Regions from separate parts of the Dietzia sp. PP-33 genome, predicted to be linked through region 1. Evidence: riboswitches for the same ligand, from Rfam matches in the RefSeq annotation. Region 1 holds a riboswitch; each other region holds the start of a gene.

What was found. A riboswitch is a leader RNA that binds a small molecule or an ion and turns the genes downstream of it on or off. The one in region 1 is predicted to bind thiamine pyrophosphate.
Region 2: it holds a riboswitch for thiamine pyrophosphate, as region 1 does, so the genes downstream of both, NJE57_RS13840 (LLM class flavin-dependent oxidoreductase) here and thiC (phosphomethylpyrimidine synthase ThiC) in region 1, are expected to answer to the same signal.
Region 3: it holds a riboswitch for thiamine pyrophosphate, as region 1 does, so the genes downstream of both, NJE57_RS06535 (ABC transporter ATP-binding protein) here and thiC (phosphomethylpyrimidine synthase ThiC) in region 1, are expected to answer to the same signal.

Annotation. Positions count from the first base shown of each region.
Region 1 is NZ_JAMYEI010000002.1:74,918-80,491, forward strand. It holds gene NJE57_RS04475 (winged helix DNA-binding domain-containing protein) at 1-958, opposite strand, end outside; gene NJE57_RS04480 (GNAT family N-acetyltransferase) at 964-1,260, opposite strand; TPP riboswitch at 1,334-1,448, shown strand; gene thiC (phosphomethylpyrimidine synthase ThiC) at 1,444-3,153, shown strand; gene NJE57_RS04490 (hypothetical protein) at 3,344-3,604, opposite strand; gene NJE57_RS04495 (hypothetical protein) at 3,601-4,011, opposite strand; gene NJE57_RS04500 (helix-turn-helix domain-containing protein) at 4,029-4,235, opposite strand; gene NJE57_RS04505 (hypothetical protein) at 4,249-5,187, opposite strand.
Region 2 is NZ_JAMYEI010000007.1:264,938-270,511, reverse strand. It holds gene NJE57_RS13850 (hypothetical protein) at 1-64, opposite strand, end outside; partial or broken gene NJE57_RS13845 (ISL3 family transposase) at 269-1,583, shown strand; TPP riboswitch at 1,717-1,810, shown strand; gene NJE57_RS13840 (LLM class flavin-dependent oxidoreductase) at 1,866-3,260, shown strand; gene glp (gephyrin-like molybdotransferase Glp) at 3,346-4,614, opposite strand; gene NJE57_RS13830 (uracil-xanthine permease family protein) at 4,777-5,574, shown strand, end outside.
Region 3 is NZ_JAMYEI010000003.1:72,869-78,442, forward strand. It holds gene NJE57_RS06525 (cytochrome c oxidase assembly protein) at 1-1,395, opposite strand, end outside; tRNA gene NJE57_RS06530 (tRNA-Arg) at 1,503-1,575, shown strand; TPP riboswitch at 1,905-2,002, shown strand; gene NJE57_RS06535 (ABC transporter ATP-binding protein) at 2,036-2,824, shown strand; gene NJE57_RS06540 (ABC transporter permease) at 2,821-3,600, shown strand; gene NJE57_RS06545 (ABC transporter substrate-binding protein) at 3,597-4,652, shown strand; gene NJE57_RS06550 (TIGR03557 family F420-dependent LLM class oxidoreductase) at 4,706-5,574, opposite strand, start outside.

The DNA of each region.
Region 1 (5,574 bases):
ACCGGGCGTGATCGAGAGCCACCGCATGGGACCGGTCGCCGTAGCCGAGAAGGTACTCGTCGAAGCCCGGCAGCAGGAGCACGGAGTCCGCGGAACGGCCCGCCGCGGCGAGCCGATCGGGCGCGCCCGGGTCCATCCAGTAGGTGGCGCCGTCGAACGAGACCGCCTCGAGTCGCTCGGACACGGTCTCCAGAGCGGGGCGGACATCTCGCAACGGGAGGCTGGTCCAGCGCCGGAAGTCCTCGGCGCGCGCGGGTCCGTGCGAACGCAGGAACCTCTCGAGCCACTCCGCCACGGCGTGCTCGCGGGTGGGAGTGCGCGGCGCGACCCCGTGCGCTGCCAGCCAGCGCTCGTGATGAGCGAAGCCGTGTACGACGACGTCGGATCCCCTGCCGTCGCCCCCCTCGCCGTCGACCTGGCTGACGAGCCCGTCGACGACGAAGAGGTACAGCAGGTAATAGCCGCGTCCGCCGGAGACGTCGATCCCCTCCATCATCCAGCGATCCTGCAGCTGGGCACGGGTGCGGACACGTGTCCCTGCGATCTCCTCCATGAGGACCCGCTGGGCGCGGTCGATCTCGTCGTCGTCGACCCCGAGCGCGGCGAGCCGCGCGATGTGAGTGGAGCGCGACCGCCCCGCGGCCAACCGGACCATCCACCCGAGATCCTCGCCGGGCACGAGGTGAAGAGTGCCGCGCATGGGCCACGAGCGGACCACGGAGCCGTCGGCGAGAGCGTCGCGGACCTCGCTGATCGTGGCGGGCCGGCCGGCCGGGCCGAGTGAGCGCAGCGCGACCGACTCGAGCACGCCGGGCAGGTCCTGTCCCTGCATGCACGCCATCCATCGCACCGCCTCGGCGGGCGAGGTGCAGCGCTCTCCCACGAGCCGCTGGGAGGCCAGGCGAAGGCGGGCGAGATCGCGGCGGGTGATCGGAGTGGGGCTCGGGGCCTGTCCCACCGACGTCAGCGGGGGGCGACGAGGAGTTGGTACTCGGGGAAGCGGATGAGGAAGCGGCGGACGTAGCTGCACACCGGGCGGATCTTGTTCCCGTCCAGACGCATGCGGGTGAGGACCAGACTGACCAGGAGGCGGGCGATGCCCTGCTGACCGAAGTGCTCCTCGATGACGGTGTGGAGAAGGATGTAGACCTCGCCGTCCTTCTCGTACCCCACCAGGCCCATGAACGTCTCGCCGTCCCACAACTCGAACCGGTCTCTATCGGTGTTGTGGACCAACACCAGTGACTCTACTCGGGACATGGGACTCCTTCGGCAGGGTGTGTTCCACCCCTGATGCTACTCGCCGGGGTACGCTCGCCCCGCACAATTCCATACTCATCCACACGGGAGTCCGCATCGGAGCGCGGGCTGAGAGGACGACCAGCCGGGTCGTCGACCGTCGAACCTGTCCGGGTCATGCCGGCGTAGGGAGCAGTGAACATCATGGGCAGAAACACGTCCACCACCAGCGCAGACACCACCTCGATCGAGGCCGTGACCTGCGGTCCCATCCATTCCAGCAGCAAGTCCTACCTCGAGGTCCCCGCGGAGGGCAGCACCCTGCGCGTGCCCGTCCGCCGGATCGCATTGACCAACGACACGACGTTCGATGTCTATGACACCTCCGGCCCGTACACGGAGTACCCCGACGCGCAGGCGTGCCACGACCTCGCCGTGGGGCTGCCGCCCACGCGCGAGGGCTGGTCCCATCCAGATGCCGTCCCCGCCTCGACGGAGGACTCCACCTCGGTGCGCACCCAGCTGGCCTGGGCCCGAGCGGGTCTGATCACCCCGGAGATGCGCTTCATCGCCGCGCGCGAGGGGATCGACGTCGAGGTGGTGCGAGCAGAGGTGGCCGCCGGTCGTGCGGTCATCCCCGCCAATCACCGCCATCCGGAGAGCGAACCGATGATCATCGGCAAGCGCTTTGTGACCAAGATCAACGCCAACATCGGCAACTCCGCGGTCACCAGCTCGATCGCGGAGGAGGTCGAGAAGATGGTGTGGGCCTCCCGGTGGGGCGCGGACACCATCATGGATCTGTCCACCGGGCGGGACATCCACGAGACCCGCGAGTGGATCATGCGGAACTCCCCCGTCCCCGTGGGGACCGTGCCGATCTACCAGGCACTGGAGAAGGTGGGCGGCGATCCGACCGCACTGACCTGGGAACTCTACCGGGACACCGTCATCGAGCAGTGCGAGCAGGGCGTGGACTACATGACCGTCCACGCGGGCGTGCTCCTGCGGTACGTCCCGCTCGCCGCCAAGCGCGTCACCGGGATCGTCTCGCGCGGAGGCTCGATCATGGCGGCGTGGTGCCTGGCGCACCACCGCGAGTCGTTCCTCTACACCCACTTCGTCGAGCTGTGCGAGATCCTCGCGCGCTACGACGTGACCTTCTCCCTCGGGGACGGGCTCCGTCCGGGATCTATCGCCGACGCGAACGACGAGGCGCAGTTCGCCGAGCTCCGCACACTGGGTGAACTCACCACGATCGCCAAGCGCCACGGCGTCCAGGTGATGATCGAGGGCCCGGGACACGTGCCGATGCACCTGATCGTCGAGAACGTGCGACTCGAGGAGGAGTGGTGCGAGGAGGCGCCGTTCTACACGCTCGGGCCGCTGGCCACGGATATCGCGCCGGGCTACGACCACATCACCTCCGCCATCGGGGCCGCGAGGATCGCCGAGGCCGGCACGGCGATGCTCTGCTACGTCACCCCGAAGGAACACCTTGGCCTTCCGGACCGCGACGACGTCAAGACCGGCGTGATCACCTACAAGATCGCCGCGCACTCGGCGGACCTGGCCAAGGGCCACCCGGGCGCGCAGGCCAGGGACGACGCACTCAGCACCGCACGGTTCGAGTTCCGCTGGCGGGACCAGTTCGCACTGGCCCTCGACCCGGACACCGCGTTGGCCTACCACGATGCGACGCTGCCCGCCGAGCCGGCCAAGACCGCCCACTTCTGCTCGATGTGCGGACCCAAGTTCTGCTCGATGCGGATCTCGCAGGACATACGGGCCTATGCCGAGGAGCACGGACTGACCACTATAGAGGCTATCGAGAAGGGCATGAAGGATGCATCTGACCAGTTCAGGGCAGGTGAAAGTCGGGTCTACCTCCCGGTGTCCGAGGTGCGATCCTGATGCCTAAACAGACCCCGGGACGCGAGAAACCTGACACGTCCCTGACGCCCCTCGAAGGCCCCGAAAACGGCTCGTGACACCACAGTGACACCAAGCGCATAAACAACAAGCCCCCGACCAGTAGGCCGGGGGCTTGTTGTGCGTGCGTCCCTCCCGCATTTCGCATTCGATCATCCACCGTGGTCTGACCCTAGGGGTGCGCGAGAGCTTTCGTCACCTGACAGACCTCCATGTCTGCGAACCGCTGCGCCAGGTCAGCGACGTCTCCTCTGATGTAGAGCGGGTGCAGGACCGCAGCCTGGAACTGGAAGCGCACGTCCCTCAGGGCCTCATCGGCGCAGCAGGGACACAGGCCGCGGCTCTCCATGAGTTCGAGCACGAACTCGATCGCGGCGTGCAGCTCTTCGTATGACTCTGCGGCGGTGTTCTCATCGAGGTACTCGAAGATCATGGGTGAAGCACCCGCCGTCCGACCTCGGCGGCCGTAGGCCGATAGACCTTCCCGGACTCGGGCGCGATCATCCGCTCGACCCGCTGGGCGATCCCGCGGCGGAGCACCGCGGCGTCCTCCGAGGCGCACTCGGCTGAATACCGATCCTGCGCGGTGAGCGCCTCCGCCTCGGCGGTTAGTGTCGCCCACTCCCGGAGCTGGTCGCTGAGCGCGGCGGTCTGCGCGGCGGTGAGGGTGACCGACCCAAACGACCCGCCGAGGCTGATCATCGGAAGCCCACCGCGCATGACGATCGCCGCGATCGCGGTTCCATCCGAGCCAGAGAGACTGACCGCGCGGAGAAACCTCTGATCGTGGTCGAGATTTTTGAGCATGTGGTCTGTCCCCTCGTTGGTCATGCTTGACATGCGGTTTCCCTGTCCCCTCATGATGAACACCTCGGCAGCTCGGGCCGTGAGAGGAATGCGTCCAGGTCGCTGCGGCGGATCCGGTGCCAGCCCTGGCGGCCGGTGCGCGTGGTCTTGAGGTGCCCGGCGTAGATCCACGCCCGAAGCGAGGTCGCACCGATGCCCTTTTCGCGCGCCGCCTGCGGCACCGTGAGGAACTCGGAGTTCTCCGTTCTCGTGGTCATGTGTTCTGCCCTTTCAGGTGGTGAGGTGATCGGAGTCGTAACCCCGGATGTCGGTGCCGAGGGCGCGAGCATCAGCTATCAGTGAAGCGCGAAGCCCTGACACCACTGCATCGGTGACGAGCCCAGCCGTCATTAGCGCCCCCGCGGTGGCCACCGGTCCGGCCGGCACCGGGGCGGAGAGCAACTCGGTGGGATCGCCGAGGGTCAGCCACTCGTCCGCGATGCCATCCACGACGCCGCAGACGGTGGTCTGGGGGTGCACTGGCATCCATCGCCGGAGCCAGTCGGCGGAGATGACCGGGACGGCCGTTCCCCGGAGCACGGCTGCGGGGATACCTGTCATTGTCTCGACCGGCTCCAGGTCGAGGTAACGCGAAGGATGGAACCCCCCGACGCCGCGTGCTCGCTCCAGGGTCCGGACCGACGATGCGCGGATACGAGCCCCGGCCCAGTCGCGCCGGGCGGTCATCGAGGCACCGAAGCCGTTCTCGGCGGCGAGGGGGTCAGAGGCCGCGTTCCGCGAGATTCCCCTCCACAACGCCGAGCGGGGCAGCAGCCTCTGGGCGGTGGTCTCGGTGGTCTGGGTGGCCACTATGCAGGCCGATAAGTACTCCCGCGGCCCGACGCTCCCGGTGGGGTACGAGAATGTCCCGGTGTTCTTGCGGTAGTCGGCCAGGCGACTGCGGGGGTCGGTGGTGTATCCGGACCGGTAGATGGTCGGGGTGTCGCCGACTGCCACGAGGTAGATGTATCCGACGGGCCGGTAGGGCTGGCGTCCCTCGACACGCTCAGCCTGGGTGGCGGTCATCGCCGCGGACGGGGTGCGCTCGGAGGACCAGACCCACGGCAGGTTGGTGATCAGTTCGCCGCGGCTGTCGACCGGACGCGACCCCTTGGGTGGGGAGGCGAAAGAGGTGAGCAGGGCCGTCTCCCGCTCGCAGGGGATGTCCATGGGGTTCCTGTCGATGGGGCGGACTCCCCGCTGCGAGAGGCCTGTGACGGCGAACCGATCGCGGCAGGGAGCCCTTACTGGTGGGGCGCCCTTGGTTGTTGCGATGAGGCTGGTGACCTCGCAGGGCGGATTCCAGTGCTCGGTGCAACACCGGCGGGTGGAGGTCGTGTTGTGACATTCTCGGTGCTGGTTCATGCCAGAGGCGTGAGGTCGCTGATCGGGGGCCCACATTCGGCGTTGACCAGTGAGTCACGTGAGCGAGCTCGGCAGCCGCTGGATACACTGTGCGGCCTTGACCCCACCTTGGACTGAACCGCTGTGACCCTTTGGGCGCCTGGCCTGAATGTGGGATGCACTATCCGGTACTTCGTACCAGGACGGCACAAA
Region 2 (5,574 bases), on a different contig from region 1:
TGAAGTACAACGCTGCCAGGGCGATGGTTGCGGCGATCGCGGCGACAGTTGCTGAAGCATCCATTCGGACATTGTTGACCATGCTGTCTTCGATGTCCTGCCACGAGGGACTTGGGTGCAGGCAGGACCAGACCTTATCTGGCCCTTCCGGATCCGGAGTGCGTAGCGGGGGTTCGCCGGTGATGCGGTGAGGCACAAGTTGTGAGGGTCCTGGGGCGTGTGAAGATGCAGGTTCTCACGCCTCGCATCGAACACCCCAGGGCCCGTTTTGAACGCTACCGCCAGCCTGCTCGCCGACACCATCTGCCGCACCGTCGAACTCGGGGTGACCATCACCGACGCCGCCGTGGCCGGCGAGTTCACGCACTTGTTCTGCTCCCCGGTGGGCCTGGATCCGGTCTGCGCCGAGTGCTGGACGGTCGGCCGGCGGCGGGATCATGTCGAGCGCAGGGTCACTGATCTGCCGATCGTTGGCCACCCGACCAAGCTGCACGTGCGGGTACCTCGCTTCACCTGCGACAACACCGAATGTACGACCAGGATCTTTCAGGAACGCACGCCGTTGCTCGCTGAGGCTCGGGCCAAGACCACCCGCCGCTGCACCCGCTGGATCCTGCAACGCTTGGCCATCGATCGCACCAGCGTGTCCGCGGTCGCGAAAGCTCTCGGGTTGGGATGGGACCTGGTCAATGACCTGGCGCTATCGAAGATCCGCACCATGGTCTATGGCCAACCCGGCCACCTCGACGGGGTCCGCGTCCTGGGAGGCGATGAGCACTAGTGGAAGCACGTCCGCGGCGATGGAACCTCGTCGTTCGCAGGCCGTGCTGGTCGACCTCACGCCCGTGGTGGCCGGTTCCGGCCCAGCCCGACTGCTGGACATGATCGCCGGGCGCTCAGCGAAAGTGCTCACTGACCGGCTCGACGCTCGGCACCAGGCATTCCGGGACAGGATCAAGGTGGTGACCATGGACGGGTTCGCCGGCTATCACTCCGCCGCCACGAAGGCGGTCCCTGCAGCTCGCACGGTGATGGACCCGTTCCACGTCGTCCACCTGGCCGCCGACAAGCTCACCGTCTGCCGCCAGCGGGTCCAGCAGGCCACGACCGGGCATCGGGGCCGCTCCGGCGATCCCCTGTACGGGATCCGAAGGACGTTGAACACGCGGGCCGAGCTGCTGACCGACAAGCAGAAGGCCCGGTTGTGGAAATCGCTCGTCGCCTATGGTGCGCACGTCGCGGTCGAGGTCACTTACGGCATCTACCAGCGGCTCATCCTCGCCTACGAGGCATCGAGCCGCCGCGAGGGCAAGGTCGCGATGTACAAGCTCCTCAAGTCGATCCGGTCCGGCGTGCCCAAGGAACTGCTCGAGCTCGCGCAGTTCGGCCGCTCGCTATGGAAACGGCGCCGCGAGATCCTGGCGCACTTCGACGTGGGCGCCTCCAACGGGCCAGTCGAGGCCATCAACGGACGCCTCGAACACCTCCGCGGAATCGCCCTCGGCTTCCGCAACCTCGGCCACTACATCCTCAGATCGCTGATCCATCCCGGCCAACTCCAGGCACGAATCAACGCACTCTAGATCCGGAAGGGCCAATAACCCACACCGGGGCGGCCTGGGATGTGGTGAGCGGGGAGGCGTACAACGAGCGACGACCCCTCGGTGCTGGTGGTCGTCGTATAGCGATGAGCGGGAATCGACGACGAGTAGGGTGTGCGGTGACACGGGGTGCCCTGCACGGGCTGAGATCACACCCGAGCGAACCTGATCGAGTTTGTACTCGCGTAGGGATGTCGTTGGTGCATCTATGGCTGCATCCGCTCGTGCGGTGGTCCCCTTCACGTGATCACCGTTAGGAGAACAATGACTTCGCGACAGGATGCGGCGCACGATCGGCACTCCCGGAGGATCCGGTTCAACGCCTTCGCCATCAACGGTGTGGGCCATCAGCTTCCGGGAATCTGGCGACATCCCGATGACCGGTCTCGTGACTATCGCGACCTCGCGCACTGGACTCGTCTCGCCCGACTGTTGGAGGAAGGGCTGTTCGACGGCATCTTCATTGCGGACGCACTAGGCCCTTATGACGTCTACGGCGGTAGTGCCGATGCCGCGTTGCGGACTGCCGCCAAGATTCCGATGAACGACCCGATGATGCTGGTGAGCGCCATGGCGGCGGTCACTGAGAACCTCGGTTTCGGTATTACGGCGAGCACGTCCGCGGAGCACCCGTACACCTTTGCCCGGCGGATGTCGACGCTGGACCACCTCACGCGGGGTCGAGTGGGGTGGAACGTGGTCACCGGGTACTTGAAGAGCGCGGCGCGGAACCTGGGTGAGAGCGACCAACTCTCCCACGACGAGCGCTACGACCGGGCGGACGAGTACCTGGAGGTGCTGTACAAGCTGTGGGAGGGATCCTGGGAGGACGACGCGGTGGTGCTCGATGCGGAGCGGGACATTTTTGTCGACCCGGCAAAGGTCCATCCCATCGGCCACGACGGGACGTACTTCACCGTTCCCGGGGTGCATCTGTCGGAGCCTTCTCCCCAGCGGACCCCGGTCATCTATCAAGCCGGTGCCTCCGAGCGGGGTGTCCGCTTTGCCACCGAGAACGCGGAGGCGATCTTCGTGGCGTCCCCGACTCTTGCCCAGACCAGTGACCAGGTCAGCCGGATCCGCGCGGGATTGGAGGCGGCAGGGCGTGGGCGGGATGCCGCGCGCGTCTACGCGCTCCTCACGATCGTCGTCGACCAGAGCGATGCGGCAGCCGCCGAGAAGTATCGCGACATCTTCTCCTACGCGTCGGAGACGGGCAATCTGGTACTCAACTCGGGCTGGTCGGGAATCGACCTCTCCCGGCAGGACCTCGACGCGCCTCTGGATCCGGTCGCCACGGATGCCATCCAGACCACGGTGTCGAGCCTGTCGGGAGCCGCGGACTCAGACGGGCGGTGGACCTTGCGCGACAGTGCCCGGTTCAACGCCACGGGCGGCCCCGTGGTGGTGGGTTCGGGGGACACCGTGGCGGATGCCCTGGAGCATTTCATGGCTGAAACGGACGTCGACGGCTTCAACCTGGCCTATGCGCTCAATCCCGGTACCTGGGAGGACGTCATCGAGTTCCTTGTTCCAGTGCTGCAGGGTCGCGGACTGTATCCGCGGACCGCGGAATCCGGAACGCTGCGTTCCCGCATGTTCGGCGACGGCGACCTGTTGCCGGATTCACACCGTGGGGCAGCCTTCCGTCGCCGGTGAAGCGACGGCAGGGTAGTCGCGTCATGAACCAGCTGTGCGCGCAGACAGTCTTCACCGGGGCCGATTTTCGGGTTGCGCAGGGGAGCTAGAGCGGTAGAACGTCGACCTCCGCACCGGCCGCCAGTGAGGTCACGTCGGCGGGGATCTCGATCAGCACGTCAGCCCGGGCCATGGAGGCAACCAGGTGTGAGCCGGGGCCGGAGACCGGCTCGACCGTGGGTACCCCGACAGCGGCACCCTCGGAACCCGAGACCAGCGCCCCACGCAGAAATTGCCTCTTCCCGGAGGGTGAGTTCACGGCCCGGGACAGCACGGCCCGGCGCGAATGGATGGGCACACGCCCCACGGCCTCGAGGATCACCGGGCGCAGCAGCACCACGAACGACACCAGCGCGCTGACCGGGTTGCCGGGCAGACAGACCACTGGTGTGTCGCGCCAGGTCGAGAGCCCCTGCGGTCCGCCGGGTTGCATGGCGATCGGCGCGAACCGGGCCCCCTCGCGGTCGGAGAGGACCTGGCGGACCACCTCGGCGTCGCCCATCGACACGGCGCCCACGGTCACCACGAGGTCGGCGTCCCCCGCGGCGATGTCGAGCGCCTCCGTGAAGTCGTCGCGGTGATCGCCGCTGAGCACGGCCGCGGTGACCTCGCATCCGCAGGCCTTGAGCGCGGCGGCGAGCGTGATTGAGTTGGACTCCCAGATCTGGCCCGGCTCCAGCGGCCGACCGGGGACGACGAGCTCCGAACCCGTCGCCACCACGCCCACCCGCGGGCGCGGCCGCACGTCGAGGCCGGACTCCCCGAGAGAGGCGGCTGCCGCCAGATGACGGGCCTCGAGCCGCACCCCGGCGGGGATCACCAGGTCGCCGGCCCGGACGTCGTCACCCGGGCGACGGATGAACTCGCCCGCGGCCCGCGGCGCGTGGACCAGGACGGTCGCCGGACGGCCGTCCGAAGGGTCGGGCTCCTCGACGGAGGTGTCCTCCACGGGGACGACACAATCGGCGCCCTCGGGGACCGGCGCGCCGGTCATCACCTTGCAGGCCTCGTCGTCGTCGACCTCCGGCCCCGGACCGTCACCGGCGTGGGTCGTCCCCACCACCCGGAGCCTCACCGGCGCGTCCGGGCCCGCCCCGGCGAGGTCGGCCGACCGCACCGCGTATCCGTCCATCTGCGAGTTCACGAACAGCGGCAGGTCCACGGATGCGCGCAGTTCCTGGGCCAGCACCGAGTCCGCGCACGCCGAGATCGGCAGCCGGGTGCTCTGCGCCGCCCGCTCCAGTACCGGTGCGAGGTGCGTGCGCAGGAGCTCTCGGTACTCGGAGGGCGACGGGCGGTCTGGGTGGGAGGCCATGGCCCCACGGTAATCGCGTTGTACTGTGCCTACGGTCCGCGCGCGGGCCGTAGGCGGCGAAATTAAGGGGAGACGGTGGCGAGCAAGACATCCGGATCGACGAAGCTGTGGTCGGTACACGGCGACGGCAAGAACATCAGACCCGGTGAAGTGGTCGCCCCCATGGAGCGGCTGAGCTGGCCCCGGACGATCGGCATCGGCGCCCAGCACGTCGTCTCGATGTTCGGCGCGACGTTCGTCTTCCCCATCATCATGGGGCTCAACCCGCAGCTGGCGATCCAGTTCTCCGGCGTGTGCACGCTGCTGTTCCTGGCGATCGTCAAGGGACAGGTCCCCAGCTACCTCGGCACCTCGGTCGCGTTCGTCGGGGCGGTCGCGGCGATCCGCGCGCAGGGTGGCACGAGTGCGGAGGTCACCGGTGCGATGCTGGTGGCGGGTGCGACCCTCGCCGTCGTCGGCGTGATCGTGCACGTGGTGGGCGGCCGCGTGGTCACCGCGATCCTCCCGCCGGTCGTGACCGGTGCCGTGGTGATGCTGCTGGGCTTCAACCTGGCGCCCGTGGTGGCCGAGACCTATTGGCCGCAGGACCAGTGGGTGGCCCTGACGGTGATGATCGCGCTGGTACTCATGACCGTGGGCCTCAAGGGCTTCGCCGGCCGGATCGCGATCTTCCTGGCGCTGATCTTCGGCTACGTCCTGTCCTGGGTCCTCGACCTGGTCACCGGGCCCATCACCTCGTTCAGCGCCACCGCCGGGGAGGTGACCGAGCACCTGCGGGTGGACTGGTCGGGTGTGGGGGCCGCGCCGTGGTTCGGGCTGCCCCCGATGACCGACGAGGCCGCGGGGGTGGTGGGCATCCACGCCCCCGACTTCTCGCTGGCGTTCGTGCTGCTCATCGTCCCCGGGATCATCGCGTTGATCGCCGAGAACGCGGGGCACGTCAAGGCGATCGGCGAGATC
Region 3 (5,574 bases), on a different contig from region 1:
CAGCGGCCCGCCGAGCGCGAGCAGCACCGGCACGAGCATCGAGATGAGCATGTGCCCGACCATGTGGCTGGCGAAGTCGGCCATCATGTACATCCCCATGCCGGAGCTGGTGGTGACGAACAGCAGCACACAGCCGAGCACCCATGCCACGGTCCGCCCGACGGGCCAGTCGTCGCCGCGCCTGCGCAGGGTGACCAGTCCCCACACGTACAGACCCAGGAGGATGACCGAGGCCAGGCCCAGCACCAGGTCGAAGCGCCACAGGCCCAACACCGTGCCGAACGAGAACGGGCCGGGAAGCTCGAAGCCCAGCAGGGCCTCCTGGCGCGTGGGCACGTAGAGCGGCGCCGGCGGCGGGGTGCGGCCGAGCGAGACCGAGAGCCCGATCGTGCCCGCCATCACCACGGCCTCGACCAGCCCGATCCGCAGCAGGGTTCCGCGGTCCACGGGAGCGTTGGCCGACCTGGACTCGATCTTGCTGATGATCCGGCGGCGCATCGCCAGCCCGAACATCGCGAGCAGGCCCAGCAGCAGCGCCTTGGCCAGCACCAGCAGCCCGTAGGTCGAGGAGAACAGGTCGGCGGGGTGCAGCCGCACGAGCGCGTTGATGATGCCGGAGAACCCGAGCGCGATGATCGCGACGGTGGCGACCACCGAGAAGCGGCGCAGCGCCAGTGCCACTCGGGAGCCGCCGCGCATCGTGTGGGCGAGCACCGCGACCAGCCCGCCCACGTAGAAGGCCGCGGCGAACAGGTGGATGATCAGCGAGTTGGTGGCGATGTCGTGCGCAGTGCTCCCGGAGGCGTGACCCGTGGCCGCCACCGGCAGGAGCGAGAGCACCGTCACGCCCAGCCAGATCACCGACCAGCGCCAGCTCAGGGTGAGCCGCTGCCCGATGCCCGCCACCAGCGCGATGACCGCCGCCCACCGCCAGGACGAGGCCACGTCGATCTGGTTGATGGCGACGACCCACTGGTCCGGCGGCAGCGACTCCCAGATGGTGCGCCCGGAGACGTCCGACAGGGTCAGCGGGATGAGCAGCGCCGCGGCCACCGCCCAGGCGATGTTGACCCACGAGGAGAGCTGCTGTGCGCGGTAGCCGTCCACGTCGAGGGTCTTGTCCTTCTGCGGCGGGGTGAAGAACGCCGCGAACAGCGCCATCCCCACCGCCACCGCCGCGAGGAGCTCACCGATCGCGCGGACCGCCGGGAGCCCGGCCGTGGTGAGGACGCCCGGATCCGGGACTCCCACCAGCTCGAGCGCCACCTGCGTGGACATGGCCGAGAGCGGGACCACCACCGCGGCGGCCACCACCGCGAGCAGGATCACGACGGGCACCACGCTGCGGGTCCTGAGCGGTCCGGCGGTGGCGGGTGCCGACTTCGACGACGTCATGACCTCCATCGTAGGAACCCGAGTGCCCCCGGGCCGATTCGCGTCTGATGCGCACACCCCCGCATCGGCTACCATTCTTCCGGCGACGCCGGATGCGCGCGTCGCAGGCCTCCGTAGCTCAGTGGATAGAGCATCCGGTTTCTACCCGGCTGGTCAGGGGTTCGAGTCCTCTCGGGGGCGCCGAGGTCAGGGCGCAATTCGGTACGGCGATCGGTTCTCCACCGGTCGCCGTGCCCACATTTGACCCGCATTCCCGCGAATCGGCACCGGGTCACCGCCCGCCGCGCGCCCCGCCGCTCGCCACCCACCCGCCGCGCGCCCCACCCGCCGCGCGCCCAACCCGCCGCGCGGTCACTTCCGATCACGTTCTCCCAGGTGGGTTGTGCCGAAATCGGTCAGATGTGACCGCTCGTCGAGGGACGCGACCGTCGCTCGGGCATTGGACTCGCATCAGATCCCGATCTGTGCCGGTGGTACGTTCGGATGTCGAGCTGATTCGCAAGGTCAGCTTCGATGACACGGGGTGCCCCTACCGAACGGGGCTGAGATCACACCCGCTGAACCTGAACTCGTTCACACGAGCGGAGGGATGTCACATGCGCTGGCGCACGCTGTGGTGAGTCGTCCGGGAACCACGGCAGTGGCACTGGAGGGTCTGGGGCACACCTATCCGGGCGCGCGCCGCCCGGTTCTCGCGGACCTGAACCTGGCCGTTCCCGTAGGCGAGCACATCGCCGTGGTCGGGCGCAGCGGATGCGGTAAGTCGACGCTCCTGTCGCTGATCGCCGGCCTCGTCGAACCGACGACCGGGACCGCCCTCGTTCTCGATGAACGCCTGCCCGCACGACGCCTGGATTCCTGTGCGCTGATGCCCCAGGGCGACAGCCTGTTGCCCTGGTTGACCCTGCTCGACAACGTCGCGATCAGTCTCCGCAACCAACGGGTGAGCCGGCGCGCCGCCCGTGCCGAGGCCCAGCGACTGTTGGATCGCCTGGGGCTGGGTATCTGGGCCGATGCCCGTCCTGCAGCTCTCAGCGCAGGCATGCGCCAGCGCGCAGCACTCGCGCGCGCTCTGCTGGCACGCAAACCCGTGCTGCTGGCCGACGAGCCGCTCGGTGCGCTCGACGCGATCACCCGTGCAGAGGTCCAGCAGTGGCTACGCCAGACCATCACCGGCACCTCGGCCACCCTCGTCATGGTCACGCACGACGTCGATGAGGCACTGCTCCTCTCCGAACGCGTGGTTCTGCTGGCACGAACCGAGGACGGCGCCCCAGCGCGTGTTGTCTCGGCCTGGCCGGGTTGGTTCAGCGACGACCGACCCCGCGAGGTCCTCCTCGGAGACGAGGACTTCGCCACGGCCCGCCGGGAAGTGCTCCAGGCCCTGGCCCGGGAATCGCACCTCGCCGAAGGCGGAACCGACCGATGACCGTGCGATTCCTGCGGTCCGCCGCTCCCGCCTGCGTCACGGTCCTGCTGGTCCTCGCGGCGTGGATCATCGTCACCGCGCTCGAGCTCGTGCCCGACTACGTCATTCCCGCACCCCTCGCCGTGCTCGACTCTCTCGTGACCACCTGGCCAGACCGGCTCGGTTCCGCCACGGTGCTGACCGCCACCGAGACCCTCCTCGGAATGGTCCTCGGAGTGGTCGTCGCGGTGGCGGTAGTGGTCGTCAGCGCATTCGTGCCCACCATCGGGCAGGCCATGACCCCCCTACTGGTCGCCTCCCAGGCCATCCCGGTCATCGTGATCGGCCCGCTACTGACGATCTCCCTCGGCTACGGCATGGCACCGAAGGTGATCGTGGTGGCCCTGTTGTGCTTCTTCCCTGTCGCGCTCAACCTTCTGTCCGGTGTCCGGACAGTCGACGCCCGGCTGATCGACACGCTACGGAGCCTGCACGCCACCAGGTGGTCACTCTTCTGGCGGGTACGCCTGCCCTTCGCGGCACCACGCGGTTTCGCCGGACTACGCGTCTCGGTCACCTTCGCCCCGGTCGCCGCGGTCTTCGCCGAATACACCGGCTCGACCAACGGCCTGGGCTACCTCATGCTCCAGGCGATCCCCCGGCTCCAGACCGATTTCGTCTTTGCCCAGGTGCTCGTGCTGACGATCATGTCCAGCGTCCTGCTGGCCAGCGTGACCATCCTCGAACGTCTCATCTGCCCTTGGAACACTCCCACCGGGGAAAGGAACCCATCATGACGAACTCCCGAACCAGAACGATCCGACGACAGGCCCTCACGCGACCTGGCGTCCGCATGCTCTCGATCGCGGCCGCGGCCGCGGTGGCTCTGACCGGCTGCCAGGCATCCTCGGACAACGCCGAGCCAGGCGAGACCGGCGCCGCCCCGGTCAGTGTTCTCCTTGACTGGAGTCCTAATCCCGACCATGTGGCGCTGTACACCGCGCAGCACACCGGCGCCTACGGTGACGCGGGTGTCGACGTGACGTTCACGACGCCGTCCAACACGGCCGACGCCGCGCGAGAGGTCTCCCTGGGACGTTCCGACCTGGCCATCTCCTATGAGCCAGACACTCTCATCGCCGCGGAGCAGGGACTCGACGTCGTCTCGGTCGCCGCTCTGATACCGACGTCGTTGACCTCCCTGATCGCCAGGACGGAGTCCGGGATCACCACCGCGGCCGACCTGGAGGGCAAGACCGTGGGGTTGTCGGGCCTGGCCTCCCAGCAGCCGACCCTCGACTACATCGCCCGGGAGGCCGGGATCGATCCGAATTCGATTTCCGCCCCCAACGTGCAGCAGAGCCTGAACCAGGCGCTGCTGACCGACCAGGTGGACGCGATCTTCGGCGCGTTCCGCAACATCGAGGGGGTCGAGCTCACCGCTCAGGGCGATTTCGTGATCATGCCCGCCACGGAACTCGGAGTCCCCGACTACGCGGAACTGGTGATCATCGCCAACCCGAGCCGCCTCGCTGCCGACGCCGACTACGCCGAGCGGGTGCGAGCCTTCCTCGCCGGAACCGCGGCCGGTCAGGCCACGGCTCTGGACGACCGCCAGGTCGCCATCGATGCCCTCACCCCCGAGACCGAGGGATCCTACGACCCGGACGTGCTGGAGCGGATGATCGACGCCACCCTTGAGTTGCTGCCCGAGGACGGTTTCGGGCAGCAGTCGGCCCAGGACTGGGCGGCCTACGCGCTATGGATGCATGAGAACGGCCTGCTGGAGACCGAGGTCGACGGCGCCACTGCCACGACCAACGACTACCTCCCCCAGGCCGGCAGCTAGAGCCGCGGTGGTCGGCCGGTCGAGTGGACTCTGCTCGACCGGCCGCCCGGCCCTCAGCTCGGGGCGGCCTCCCGCAGCCGCGCGAGCAGCGGCTCGGCGGCCTCCTCGAGGAACCGGTCCAGGGTCTCATCGCCGATCTGGATCAGCGCCACGTCGGTGTACCCGGCCTCCCAGAAGGGCCGCACCTTCTCGACGATCGCGTCCAGGTCGGGCCCGCAGGCCAGTTGCTCGGCCACGTCCTCGGGCCGGACGAACTTGGTGGCCGCGGCGAACCCGGCGGTGGTGGGCAGGTCGGCGTTGGCGGCCCAGCCGCCGGCGAACCACCGGAACTGGTCGTGCGCGCGCTCGACGGCGGCCTTCTCCGAGTCGGGGTCCCAGCTGATGGGGATCTGTGCGATCGCCCGGGCACCGTCGCCGATCTTCTTCTGCCCCTCGAGCGCGTTCCACCCCTCGATGTGGGCGGGCTCGGGCTCGGTCGCGATGAGGTGATCGCCCAGCGGCCCGAGCCGGGCCACGGCCTTCTCCCCGCCGGCGGCCACACCGATCGGCACGCGCTTGTCGGGCAGGTCCCACAGCCGGGCCGAGTCCACGCGGAAGTGCTCGCCGGAGTAGGTCACCAGCCCGCCGTCGAACAGCTCGCCGATGATCTCCAGCGCCTCGGCCGTCATTTCATGGCGTTCGTCGAGGGAGGGCCACCGCTGCCCCACCACGTGTTCGTTGAGGTTCTCCCCTGCGCCGATGCCCAGCATGAACCGGCCGTCCGACATGATCTGCATGGTGGCGGCCTTCTGCGCCACCACCGCGGGGTGGTACCGCAGGATCGGGCAGGTCACGTAGGTGCACAGGTCCACCCGCTCGGTCACGTGCGCCACCGCGCCCAGCACGCTCCACACGTACGGCGCGTGCCCCTGCGAGCTCAGCC